Egicoccus sp. AB-alg2: one gene and its partner. Each later gene encodes a partner of the first gene's protein in a complex. Links are inferred from orthologs where the notes say so. Each region holds a gene or a part of one and is shown on either strand. Other genes may lie near its edges. The genes, in order: trxA and ACERM0_RS06105.

The links.
Region 2: the proteins of trxA (region 1) and ACERM0_RS06105 are in contact, whole or in part, in an NMR structure (PDB 2IPA), measured with the Bacillus subtilis proteins. The link is inferred for Egicoccus sp. AB-alg2 from one-to-one orthologs.

Annotation. Positions count from the first base shown.
Region 1 is NZ_JBGUAX010000007.1:204,657-211,148, reverse strand. Bases 1,534-4,432 are described here. They hold trxA (thioredoxin), read right to left. Parts: upstream 3,196-4,432; coding sequence 2,872-3,195; downstream 1,534-2,871. Other genes in these bases: trxB (thioredoxin-disulfide reductase), read right to left, coding at 3,302-4,318; ACERM0_RS15175 (YgjV family protein), read right to left, coding at 2,154-2,768; ACERM0_RS15180 (trimeric intracellular cation channel family protein), read left to right, coding at 1,538-2,140. In the rest of the region: ACERM0_RS15190 (MFS transporter), read left to right, coding at 1-313; ACERM0_RS15185 (N-acetylmuramoyl-L-alanine amidase), read right to left, coding at 330-1,415; ACERM0_RS15160 (B-box zinc finger protein), read left to right, coding at 4,462-5,001; ACERM0_RS15155 (hypothetical protein), read right to left, coding at 5,415-6,407. UniProt on the Bacillus subtilis protein: Participates in various redox reactions through the reversible oxidation of its active center dithiol to a disulfide and catalyzes dithiol-disulfide exchange reactions.
Region 2 is NZ_JBGUAX010000003.1:184,752-191,301, reverse strand. Bases 2,272-5,228 are described here. They hold ACERM0_RS06105 (arsenate reductase ArsC), read left to right. Parts: upstream 2,272-3,521; coding sequence 3,522-3,935; downstream 3,936-5,228. Other genes in these bases: ACERM0_RS06100 (APC family permease), read left to right, coding at 3,932-5,185; ACERM0_RS06110 (PhoH family protein), read right to left, coding at 2,272-3,094. In the rest of the region: ACERM0_RS06125 (ATP-binding cassette domain-containing protein), read right to left, coding at 1-96; ACERM0_RS06120 (TetR/AcrR family transcriptional regulator), read right to left, coding at 196-786; ACERM0_RS06115 (hypothetical protein), read left to right, coding at 1,299-1,694; more of ACERM0_RS06110, read right to left, coding at 1,691-2,271; ACERM0_RS06095 (isoprenyl transferase), read right to left, coding at 5,262-6,029; transcription elongation factor GreA, read left to right, coding at 6,195-6,550. UniProt on the Bacillus subtilis protein: Catalyzes the reduction of arsenate [As(V)] to arsenite [As(III)]. In vitro, can dephosphorylate para-nitrophenyl phosphate (pNPP).

The DNA of each region.
Region 1 (6,492 bases):
GCTGGCGCTGGGCTCGCTGGGCTCGTTCGCCGTGGCGCTGTTCGTCGGCGGCCTGTTCCTCGCACCGACCACCATCTGCGCCTTCCAGCTCATCGACGACCTGGCGCTGGCCGGCACCCAGACCGAGGCGCAGTCGTGGACCCAGTCCGCGGTCGTGTTCGGCGTGGCCGCCGGGGCCGCGCTGTCCGGGGCGGCGGTGGACGTGCGCGGTCCGGCGCTGGCGCTGTTCGCCGGGGCCGGCTGCGTGGCCCTCGGGGCACTGGTCATCAACACCGGCGCCCGCCGTCTGCGCCCCAGCGTGTCGCCGGGCTGACCAGCCCGGAGCAGCGTCAGGCGACCCCGGCGAGCGTGCGATCCCCGGTCAGGAAGGCCACGACCGCGTCGGCCAGTGCCGCGGCGACGTCGCGCTGGTGGCCGGGATCGGCCAGCCTGCGGCCCTCCCACGGGTGGGTCAGGAACCCCGGCTCGATCAGCGCCGCCGGCGCGCGCGATTCGCGCAGCAGCGCGGTGGTGGAGGGATGCGTGCGGCAGTTGAGCGTGCCGGTCGCCTCGACGACCTTGTCCACCGCCAGTTGGGCCAGCAGCCGGCCGCGCTCGGACACGGCCCCGTCGTGGCCGAAGTAGTAGGCCGCCGCCCCGTGCGCCGCCGGGGACGCCAGGCCGTTGCAGTGGATGGACAGGATGGCCTCGACGTCCTCGCGGTTGGCGTGCTGGGCCCGCTCCGACGGGGTGGGGGAGGTGGCCGGGCCACGCGCGAGGATGACGTGGGCCCCCAGCGCGGCCAGCCGGCCCTCGAGCAGGGCGGCGATCTCCCAGGTGACTCGCTGTTCCTCGATGCCCTCGGGGTTGACGAACCCGGGCAGTTCGGGGCTGTGTCCAGGATCGATCATGATGCGCACGCCGGCGATCGACAGGCGTGGGGCACTGCGCAACCATTCGCGCTCGCGCACCGCGTAGGCCGGGGCCTCCTGGTGCTGGCGGTAGAGGCGGCGCAGCAGGTCGACGGTGTCCGGGCCGGCGATGCCGTCGTTGTTCAGGCCGACGTTGAGCTGGAACTCGCGGACGGCCTCGAAGGTCTGCAACCCGTACAGGCCGTCCTCGTAGCCGGCGTCGAAACCCAGCTGGTTGAGCCGCCGCTGCAGGTCCCGGACGTCGTCGCCCTGGAGCACGGGCCGGGTCACGTACAGCATCCGGTCGCCCAGGCGGTAGGAGGCGCCGACCAGCGCGTGCCAGGTGTCGGGGCCGACGATGCCGTCGGCCGGCAGACCGCGCTGCTGCTGGAAGGCGCGCACGGCCGCCCGGGTCGTCTCGCCGAAGACGCCGGTCTCGTCGTCGCAGGCCATGCCGAGATCGGCGAGGCGTCCCTGGACGTCCTCGACCTCCGCGCCGGCCGTTCCGAGTTGGATGAGTTCCATACGGGCGCAGAGGTTAGGCCCTCGGTGCAAGCCCGAGGTCACGTCCGCCCTGCCGCGGCGGCGACGCCGGCCGCGGCCGCAAGCTTGTATGCGCGGGTCCGGGCGCACAGCGGAGGACGACGGTGGAGCAGGCACTGGTCTACGTCGGCACGGTCACGTTCGCCGTGACCGGTGCGCTGGCCGCGGTTCGCCGGGATTTCGACATCGTGGGCGTTCTGGTGCTTGCCGCGGTGACGGCGGTCGGCGGCGGCTCCATTCGAGACGTGGTGGTCGGAATCGTCCCGCCCACGGCGCTGCGCGACGAGACGCTGCTGTGGCTGGTGTTCGCGACCGGCGTCATGGTGTTCGCACTGCACCGGTTCGTGCCCACGGGGCGCACGCTCTACGCGTTCGACACGGTCAGCCTCGGCCTGTTCGCGGCGCTCGGGGCCGAGCGCGGGCTGTCGGCCGGCTTCGGATTCTGGGGCACCGTCTTCGCCGGCGCGGTCAGCGGCGTGGGCGGGGGCGTGATCCGCGACCTGTTGACCGGCGCGGTACCCGGCGTGCTGTACCGCTCGGGTGACTTCTACGCGACCGCGGCCGCGGCGGGCGCCGGCGTCTGCTTCCTGCTCCAGCCGATCGACACCACCCTGGCCGTGATCGCCGGCGCGGCGACCGCGATCGCGGTACGGATCGGAAGCCGGGTGGTCGGTCTGCGGCTGCCGACGCCGCGAACGGAGGCGTGAGGGCGGGCGGCCGTCACACCTCGCGTCGCCAGCGCTGGCCGTCCTCGGCGAACCCCATGCGGGCGAGGTAGCGCCGGTGGTCACTGGTCGCCGCGTGCGCGGTGACGCGCGAGATGCCGGCCCCACGGAAGGCCCCGGACGCGCCGAAGAGGACCTGCCCGGCGGTGAAGTCGCGGTGGGCCGGGGTGACGTAGTCGACGTCGAGGTGACCGACCTCGCCGTCGCGGCGGGCGAGCACCACGCCGACCGGGACGGCGTCGCGGAGCACGAACCAGGCCAGGTGGTCGTCCCGGACCCCGGCGAAGTCGGGCTGGAAACGCCGGATGTCGTCGAGGTGGAAGTCGACGAAACGGCGCAGCACGGGCGCGCGCGTGTCGCTGGCCACGACCTCGAAGTAGCCGTTGCCGGTGCGGTCACGCCACAACCGGGCCAGGTAGTAGACGTTGATGCAGACGATGGCGCCGTTGGTCAGCACGACCGGCAGCGACCCGATGAGCGCGCCGTAGGCGGTGAACACGGCCGAGCCGACCAGGTTGACCACCCGGAGTCGCAGCACGGACGCCATCAGCAGGCTGAGCACGATCAGCCCCGAGGCCAGGTAGCCGATCAGTTCCACGACGTCGGGCATGGCGCAGTTTCCTCGGACGGTGCGTGCGGGGCCGTTCCACCCCCTCACGGCGACTGCCCCGGGCGAAGGGGCCCGGGGCAGCGCGACGGATGGCTGGCGAGGCCTAACCCACGTAGTCGGCGAGGTCGGCGAGCAGAGCCGACTTCGGCTTGGCGCCCACGATGCGCTTGTCGGGCTGGCCGCCCTTGAAGACCATCAGCGTCGGGATCGACATGACGCCGTACTCGCGGGCCGTGCCGGGATTCTCGTCGACGTTGAGCTTCATGACCTTGAGCTGGCCGGCGTGCTCCTCGGCGATCTGGTCGACGATCGGGCCGACCATGCGGCACGGACCACACCACTCGGCCCAGAAGTCGACCAGGACCGGGGCGTCGGCCTCGAGGACCTCGGTCTTCCACTCGCCGTCGGTGACGGGGGTCGCGCCCATGCTCGTGTTCCTTCGTGTCGATGGTGGGACGTCTCGCGGGTGAACGCGTCGGAGGCGACAGGCTATTCCGCCGTGCCCGTACCCACCGGACGACCGTTCGGGTGGGTCAGCGGGGGTCGTCGGGTGCGGCGGAGGTGTGCTCGGCGAGGAAGCGCTCGGCGTCGATGGCGGCGCGGCAGCCGGTGCCGGCGGCGGTGATGGCCTGCCGGTAGACCTGGTCCATGACGTCGCCGCAGGCGAACACGCCCGGCACGTTGGTGGCGGTCGAGGGCTGGTCGACGAGCAGGTAGCCCTCGCCGTCGCGTTCGAGCGCGCCCTCGAACAGCCAGGTGTTCGGGATGTGCCCGATGGCCAGGAACAGCCCCTCGCACGCGAAGTCGCGGGTCTCGCCGGTGACGGTGTCGCGCAGCACGACGGCGCTGACCTGACCGTCGGCGCCCTTGATCTCGGCCACCTCGGCGTTCCAGACGAAGTCGATCTTGTCGTTCTTGAACGCGCGCTCCTGCATGATCTTGGAGGCGCGCAGCTCGCTGCGGCGGTGGACGACCGAGACCTTGGCGGCGAACTTGGTCAGGAAGATCGCCTCCTCCATGGCGGAGTCGCCGCCGCCCACGATGATGACGTGCTTGTCCTTGAAGAAGAACCCGTCACAGGTCGCGCACGCCGACACGCCCGAGCCCCACAGCTCGGTCTCGCCCGGAACGTCCAGCCGGCGCGGCTTGGCGCCGGTGGCGATGATCAGCGACCGGGTCGCGATCTCTTGCCCGGAAGCGGTCTTCAGGGTCTTGACCGGCCCGTCGAGGTCGACCGCGGTGACGTCCTCGGTGACGAACCGGGTCCCGAACCGCTCGGCCTGCGAGCGCATGTTCATGATGAGTTCGGGGCCCATGATCCCGTCGGGGAAGCCCGGGAAGTTCTCCACGTCCGTGGTCAGGGTGAGCTGACCACCGGTCGGACCGCCGTCGACGACGCCCTCGACCAACAGCGGCTCGAGGTTGGCGCGGGCCGTGTACAGCGCGGCGGTCAGCCCGGCGGGGCCGGAGCCGATGATGACGACGTCGTGGACGCGCGCGTCGGGGGCCTGGTCTGCGGCACCGGGAGTGGGCGGGACGGTCAGGGACATGCGGCGGGCACCTGTGGTCGACGACGGCGGGGAGCAGGCGGGAGTGACGGCCGCCGTCGGCCGTCACCTGCGTCGAGAGCCTAAACGGCCACCTGCACGGTGGCATTCCCGTTCGAGGTGAACGGTTGCCTACCCTGGGCGACGTGGACGCCCCGACCTGCCCCCGCCATCCCGACGTGGAGACACGTCTGTCGTGCTCGGCGTGCGAGACGCCGATCTGCCCGTCGTGCGGGGTCGAGGCGGCCGTCGGCTACAAGTGCCCCGACTGTGCACGCCAGGACGGCGCGTCGACGCCTCGCCCCCGCAGCCGCTCGCGGGCCCGGGGCGCGGTCGCGGCACCCGCGCCGGGCGAGCGACTGCCGACGACGACCGCCGTGAAGGCGACCGCCATCGGCCTGGCCGCCGCCGCGCTCGGCGGACTGCTGCTCGGGCCGATCCTGATCGGGGGCGCGTTCTTCCTCATCTCGGCCGGCGTCATCGGCTGGGGGGTGGCCCGCGCGGTCTACTGGGCCACGGACGAGGTCAGCACGCCCTACGTCCGCGCGATCGCGCTCACCGCGGCCGGCTTCAGCGTCGCCATCGGCATGGCCACCGCGGCGGGACCGACCACGGTCCGCGAACTGGCCTTTCTCGCCTACCCGGCCGCGATGTACGGCGGCTGGATCGTGGTGCGGCAGCGCTGACGCCTCGGTCACGCTGGTCGCTGGCGCGGTCCGGCGGCTGGGTTTCGCGGCGGGTGGCGACGGCGAGGCCCACCGCACGCCCACCCACTCCCTGAGCATGGCCAGGTTTCGGCGTGCCGACGTCCGGGGGCCGACGGTGCGCCCAACCGTCGGACACGAGGTCGAACGAGCGACGCATGGTCAGTCCAGCAGCGCACGGGTGCGCCGCTGCCTCGACCGTGCACCGCTGCCTCGACCGCGCGCCGCTGCCTCGACCGTGCGGTGACCTGGCGCACCGACCGTGTGACGTGGCGCGGCCAGCAGGGCCGGTGGTCACGGGGATGCCGCCGACCTGCGCGCACTCGCGGGCGCTGCCGGATGGCCGAGAACACGGCGTGAATCGAACGAGTGAGGGAGAGTCCCTCCCGCCGGACTCACGGGCGGCTGGCGACCACCTCGCAGGTCTCCCGGTCCAGCACGCGCACCTCCGGCACCGTGAAGCGCTGCGTACCGGGGTCGAGGGTCACCAGGCCGACCGCGACCACCTCGCGACCGTCGTAGCGCGCCGCTTCCAGGTAGGCGGGCAGGGCGTCGTCGGGCAGGGCGTCGAGGCAGCGCTGCGCCGCCTGCCGGTCGTCGGCGCTGCCCAGGTCGGCCGTCGCCGCGTCCTGCTCCGTGGCCGCGTCCTGCTCCGCGGCCTCGGGCGCCGGCTCGGCGGCCCGGAGTCGCCCGGCGGCATCCGGGTCCAGCTGGCGTGAGGCCAACGCCTGCACCTCGGGCGTGAAGAGCAGGGCGTCGAGGTCGTCGTCGGCCAGCTCGCGCCCGAAGGCGTACAGGGTCAGCGCGTCCGCGTCGGCCTCCATCTCGCCGTCGCCCGCGCTCTCCTCCTCGGGTGCCTCGGCCGGCGCCTCCATCGTGGACATCTCTTCGTCGGCCGACTCCTGCGCCGGCGCCTCCCCGGCGTCCCCGCCCGCGTCGGTGGGTGCGGCCATGTCCGTGGCGGCGTCGTCGCCCCCGGCGCCGCCCAGCGAGGCGACGCCCACGACACCGGCGACGACCAGCACCGCGGCGGCGGCGCCGGCCAGCACGGTCCAGCGCGAGGCGCTGCGGGCGGCGCGCCGGGCGGCCAGCTCGTCGCGCGCGCCGAGCTCGGCCTCGGCCGCGGCCCGCGGGTCGTCCGGCGCCGTCACGTCGGGGCTCGCCAGGACGTCGGCCAGCTCGGCGTCGACCCGCGCACGCAGGCGCTCCTCGAAGCCCTCCGGCAGCGCCGTCGGCGACAGCTCGGCCAGCGCGTCGTCGGCACGCCGTGCGTCCGCGACGCGGGCGCGCAGCGCGGCGTCCCGGGCGAGCTCCGCCTCGAAGGCGGCGTGCTCGTCCGGGGACAGGTCGCCCGACAGGTAGTCGGCGATGCGCTCGGCGGCGTCCACGGGGGTGGTCGTTTCCTCGACGGTGGCGTCGGTGGGGGAACCTGGCGGTGGGACGTCGGCGGACGGGCGCGGGTTGCGTCCGTGC
Region 2 (6,550 bases), on another replicon or contig:
GACGCCATCGAGGGCGTGGACGTCCTTGCCGAAGGTGTGGTGCAGACCACGGACGTCGACGATGACGTCGCGCCGGTCCGGCGGTTCGGCGGTCATGGCGGGTTCCTTCGCGGACAGGCGCCGGCGCGGCTCGCGTCGGGCGCGGGTGTCGGGGACGGGGTGGCGGGACAGGGCGCAGGGCCGGCGTCGATCCGGTCAGCCGGCCGGCGCGAGGCCGTGCCAGACGGCGGCCACGGCGCGGTCGACGGCGACCTCGTCGTCGGGCGCACCGAACTCGGCGCCCCAGGTCGCGGAGGTGATGGCGTGGAAGAGCATGGCGCCCAGCAGGGCGGTGACCGCGGCGACGGGATTTGCGCCCGGGTCGACCAGGCCGAGGTCCTGCTCCGCGCGCAGCCAGCGGCTGAGGTCGTCCACGGTGCGCCATGGGCCTCCGCCACGGGCATGGACCTCGCGCACGTGCTGCTGCATGGCGTCGGGGTTGTTGATCATCGCGACGAGGTGGCCGGTCCCTCGGCGGTAGAACGCGAGCGCGAGTTCGGCGATCTCGCGCAGTCGCTCGCGCACGTCGTCGGTGCCGGGCGAGTCCGGGAACTCGGCCGCCCGGGCCGGGAAGGCCGACATGCGCGCCTTCACGACCTCGGCCAGCAGGTCCTCCTTGCTGCCGAAGTGGTTGTAGATCGAACCCTCCGAGCAGCCCGCCTCCTGCGCGATGCGCTTGGTGGTGATGCCCGGCAGGCCGTCGCGTTCGAGCACGCGGGTGGCCGCGTCCAGCAACCGTTCCTCCAACGTCGCCACCTCGCCCCGCCCTTCCTCGACGTCCCCCGGCGGCCAGCGGCCCGGACACGCCTCCGCGGTCCGACCGGCGTTGCTCGGGGTGCTGTCTTGGCCCCGAGTGAGCACTCACTCACCGATGAGTGTGCGCTCACTCAACGCGACCGTCAAGACCCTCGAGGAAGGTTTCCGTCACCCGTGACGGAAACCGCTCTCGATGCGCTGCCGGCCGCGGCCGTGAAGTCAGACTTTTCGTCGCCCGCGACGGAAACCAGTTCGATCCCTTGCCGGGCGCAGTTGCCGCTGCGGGTTCCCGTCACCGGTGACGGAAGACGCTCCCGCTGCGTTGCCGGCCGCGGCCGTGGCGCCGGGGTCTCCTCGCCCGCGAAGGAAACCGCTGGATCGCGCGCGACGGACGGGGCGAGCGTGGCCCGCGCGACTCCCGTCACCTGAAGGCAGCTGAAGGTCGGCGCGGCACGATGCGGGGACGTCCACCTCTCCCCTACTGATCCCGAGGTTCGTCGCCCATGGCCCGCCAGAAGAGCAACGTCGAGCGGATCCGCCAGCCCGTCCCGTGGCGACTCCCGCTGCGCATCGCGCTCGTGCTGGGCGGCGTCGCCGCCGGCATCGCCCTCGCACTCGCGCTGACGCCGCGCGGCGACACGCTCGCCTTCGACGTCGGCCTGGTGCGCGGCGCGCTTCTGGGTCTGCTGCTGGGGGCGGTCGCGGCCGGACTCGTCCCCAACCGCGGCGCCCGTCCGCCGTCGGCGCCGCCCAAGATCCGCCCGAGCGGCTTCGACGCGCTGCGCGTCGAGATGGAGCAACAGCGCGCCACCACCCCCGTCGGCGACGCTGCTGAGGTGCGTGCCGACGGGCGGGCCGTCGCCAAGGACGACGGCCGCGTCCCCGGTGAAGCCGGTTAGAAGATCGTGGCGGCGTGCTCGGCCAGCGGGCTGCGAACGCCCTTGGCGAGCGTGACGTGCCCGAACAACGGGCTGCCCTTCATCTTCTCGATCAGCGCGGCCATGCCGCCGTACGGGGAGATGTAGGGATTGTCGACCTGTCCGAGGTCGCCGCAGAACACGACCTTGGAGCCGGTCGCCATGCGCGTCAGCACGACCTTGAGCGCCGACAGCTCGATGTTCTGGGCCTCGTCGACGATCACGAACTCGTCGGTGATGGAGCGTCCCCGCAGGTAGGTGATGGCCGCGAGCTCGAGCTGGCCCCGGTCGATCAGCGAGTCGATGGTCGACTGGATCTGGCGGTGCTCGCGCGCCCCACGCCCCCCGGCCGCCACACCGGCGCCCGCCGCGTCCCCGCGCCGCAGCAGCGCGTAGAGGTTGTCGTGGACGGCGGCCATCCAGGGGGCGAGCTTCTCGTCGAGGTCACCGGGCAGGTAGCCGATCTCCTGGCGACCGACCGCGATGAGCGGGCGGTAGACCGACAGGCGGCGGTAGGCGGTCGCCTCGAGGACCTGCTCGAGTCCGGCCGCGAGCGCCAGGAAGGTCTTGCCCGTGCCGGCCATGCCCATCAGCGACACGCAGGGCACATCCGGGTCCAGCAGCAGGTCGATCGCGAAGGTCTGACGCACGTCGCGTGGCGCCATGCCGAACACCGAGCGGTGACCGGCCACGCGGTGGATGGTCGCGGCTCCCTCGTCGTCCACGTCGAGCACGCGCCCGAGGCCCGACGACGACCGGCCGGCCTTCAGCACGAGGCAGGCGTTGGGCCACAGCGCCCCGCCGGCCGGTGCGAGATCGACCAGGTCGGCGTCCAGGCGCGCCTTGCCGTCGCGGTGCAGCAGGTCGAGGAAGGCCGCGTCGACCTCCAGCTCCACGAGCCCGTCGTCGTGCTCGCTGGTGCGGGCGGTGTCGCCCCGGTAGTCCTCGACCTCGACGCCGAGCTGGCTGCCCTTGATGCGCAGGCCGGCGTCCTTGGTCACCAGCGTCCCGGCGAGTCCGATCGCGACGCAGAGGATGCGGTGGTCGGCCTTGCCCTTGTCGAGGTAGGGCGGCAGTTCCACGTCGACGTGGTTGGACTCGATCCGTACCGAGCCGCCCGACGGCAGGCTCAGGGCGTCGCGAAGCCCGCCCCCGCTCTGCACCCGCAACTCCTCGATGGCGCGCAACGCCAGCCGCGCGTTGCGCCCCACGTCGTCGAGCGACGTCTTCTTGCGGTCGAGTTCCTCGATGACCACCAGGGGCAGGACGACGTCGTGCTCGTCGAACCGGAACAGCGCGTTCGGGTCGGCCAGCAGGACACAGGTGTCGAGGACGTAGGTCCGCCGAGCGGACGTACCTCGCCGAGTGGTGGTTCGCGTCATCGTCGACATGCGTGGCTCCCAAGGGACGGCCAACGTGGCGTGAGTACGCCGGCGTCGGACCGGAACGAAGAACGCCACCCCATTCGGGGTGGCGCGAGCAGTGCGGTGATGTCGGGCCGGGGCTCCGGGCGTGCGACGGTCCGCGCGTCCGGCAACCGGTCCGGCACCTCGGGAAGTGGATCCCCGGTGGGCGGCAGTCCGGTCAGGAAGTCCCGTGAGAGATGGTCGGGCGGCAGATGCGGCACCGTGGTCGTCTCGGTCGTCGGCGGTGGGCGTGCGACGTCGATGACGGTACCCCCGAGGCCCCCTGGGGCGGCGGAACCTCGACCACCATCCCGGGGACGTTCACCGGCCGGCCACCACCGCGCACCACGTGGCGAAATAGCTCGACTAGCATTGAGCAAACGCGAATCGTCGAGGTGTCTCCATGACCGACCGCCCCACCGTGCTCTTCCTCTGCGTCCACAACGCCGGCCGCTCGCAGATGGCGGCCGGGTGGCTGCGCACCCTCGCCGGCGACCGGGTGCAGGTGCTGTCGGCCGGCTCGGCACCGGTCGACGAGGTCAACCCGGCTGCGGTCGCCGCGATGCGCGAGGTCGGCATCGACATCGCGGACCAGCAGCCGCGCCGGTGGACCGACGAGGAGCTGTCGTCCACGGACGTGGTGGTGACCATGGGCTGCGGCGACGAGTGCCCCTACGTGCCGGGCACGCGCTACCTCGACTGGGAGCTCACCGACCCGGCCGGCAAGGGCGTCGACGACGTGCGCCCGATCCGCGACGAGATCGAGCGTCGCGTGCGTGGCCTGCTGGCCGACCTGGCCGTCGAGCCGACGGCATGACCCGCCCGTCGGAGTCGCTGGCACGGCGCCTGACCCTGGGCGACGCCGTCGTCGTCGGACTCGGCGCCATGATCGGCGCCGGCGTGTTCGCGGCCCCGGGTCCGGCCGCCGCGGCGGCCGGGTCATGGCTGCTGGTGGGCCTGGCCCTAGCGGCGCTGGTGGCCTACGCCAACGCCACCTCGTCGGCCCAGCTCGCCGCGCTGTACCCGGAAGCCGGCGGCACCTACGTCTACGCCCGCGAGCGACTCGGCGAGTACTGGGGGTTCCTGGCCGGCTGGAGCTTCGTCGTCGGCAAGACCGCCAGCCTGTCCGCGATGGCCCTGACGTTCGGCGCCTACGTCGCCCCGTCGCTCGCCCGGCCGATCGCGATCGGCGCGGTGGTGGCGATGGCCACCGTCAACTACCTCGGCGTGGAGAAGACCGCGCGGCTCAGCCGCGCCATCGTCGCGATCGTGCTCGCCGCGCTGGCCGTGACCGCGGCCGCGGCCCTGCTCGGGGGCAACGCGTCGCTGGACCACCTCGACGCGACGCTGCCGGCCGGTCCGTTCGGGGTCCTGCAGGCGGGCGGGCTGCTGTTCTTCGCGTTCGCCGGCTACGCGCGGCTGGCGACGCTGGGCGAGGAGGTGCGTGACCCCACCGAGACGATCCCGCGCGCCATCCCGCTCGCGCTGGGCATCGTGGTCGTGGTGTACACGGTCGTGCTCGGCACCGCACTGCTCGCCGCCGGGCCCGAGTTGCTGGCGGCGTCACCGGCCCCGTTGGTCGCGGCCGTCGAGGCCGGCGGTCTGGCCGGGTTGGCCCCCGTCGTGCAGGTCGGCGCCGCGGTCGCCGCCGCCGGTGTGCTGCTCTCGCTGCTCGCCGGCGTGAGCCGCACGACGCTGTCGATGGCGCGCCGCCGCGAGCTGCCCGGGTTCCTCGACGCCGTCCACCCGACGCGTCGCACGCCGCACCGGGCGGAGATCACCGCGGCGGTGGTCGTGTCGGCGATCGTGCTGGTCGCCGACCTGCGCGGCGCCATCGGGTTCAGCTCGTTCGCGGTGCTGACCTACTACGCCCTGGCGAACGCGTCGGCCGTCACGCTGACGCACACGGAGCGGCGCTGGCCCCGGTGGCTGGCCGCGTTGGGCGTCGGGCTGTGCGTGCTGCTGGCCGTCACGCTGCCGCAGGTGGCGGTCGTGGGCGGGCTGGTGCTGCTGGGCGTCGGCTCGCTGGTGTGGCTCGCCACCCGCACCTCGCGTCAGCGGCCGTAGCGGCGGGATCGGCGTCGCCTCGTGCGCGGGCGCCTCGATATCGCCTCGTGCGCGGGGCGCCCCGACGCGAGGCCGCTCAGCGGCCGTAGCGGCGGGATCGACGCTGGTAGTCGCGCAGGGCGCGGAGGAAGTCGATGCGACGGAAGTCGGGCCAGTACGCGTCGCAGAAGTAGTACTCGCTGTGGGCCGACTGCCACAGCAGGAAGCCCGACAGGCGCACCTCGCCGGAGGTCCGGATGATGAGGTCGGGATCGGGCAGGCCGGTGGTGTAGAGGTGGTCGCCGATGTCCTCCGGGCGCAGCGTGCGGGCGAGGTCCTCCAGCGAGCAGCCCTCGCCGGCCCGGGCCTGCAGCAGTTTGCGCAGCGCGTCGGTGATCTCCTGCCGGCCCCCGTAGCCGACGGCGATCTGGACCCGGAGCCGGTCGTTGGCAGCGGTGGCGCGCTCGACCTCGGCGAGCGCCCGACGGGTGTCGTCCGGCAACAGGTCGAGGGCGCCCACGGCGGTCAGCCGCAGCCCGCGACCGTCGTCGGCCAGCCGCCGCACCGTCTCCTCGATGATCGACAGCAGCCGCGCGACCTCCTGGTCGTCGCGGCCGAGGTTGTCGGTGGACAGCAGCCACAGCGTCACATAGGGGACGCCCATCTCCAGACACCAGCCGAGGAACGGGTCGATCCTGGCGGCGCCCAGCGCGTGACCGGCGCTGGGGTCGTCCAGGCCGCGTTCGCGGGCGAACCGCCGGTTGCCGTCCAGGATCACGCCGACATGGCGAGGCAGCGGCCCGCCGGACAACTCCTCGGCGAGCCGACGCTCGTAGACCCGGTAGGCGACGTCGGCGAGACCCATGACGCCGAACTGTAGTGCCCCGCCCGGGTCGGGCGACCAATGTCGTTGGCGCACGTGTCGACCCGCGTGGTAGGCTCTGCCCTCGTCACGCCCGGACCTGCACGCGGTCCGGGCGTTCGTCGTGGCGGGGGGGCGCCGTTCCGGTCGTGCCCCAGCCGCGGACCCATGTTTGCCGTCGATGTGTTACGAGGTGTTTCCACCGTGGCCGAGACCTGGTTGAGCCAGGAGGCGTACGACCGTCTCCAGGCCGAGCTCGAGACGCTGAAGACCGAGGGTCGTGAGCAGATCTCCGCGGAGATCGAGGTGGCGCGCGCCCATGGTGACCTGCGCGAGAACGCCGAGTACCACGCCGCCAAGGACGAGCAGGGCAAGATGGAGGCCCGCATCCGGCAGCTCGAGGCGCTGCTGCGGGATGCGCGCATCGGCCAGCCGCAGGACACCGACGAGGTCCGGCCGGGCCTGGTCGTGGTGCTCGACGTCGAGGGCGACGAGGAGACCTACCTCGTCGGCTCCCGCGAGGA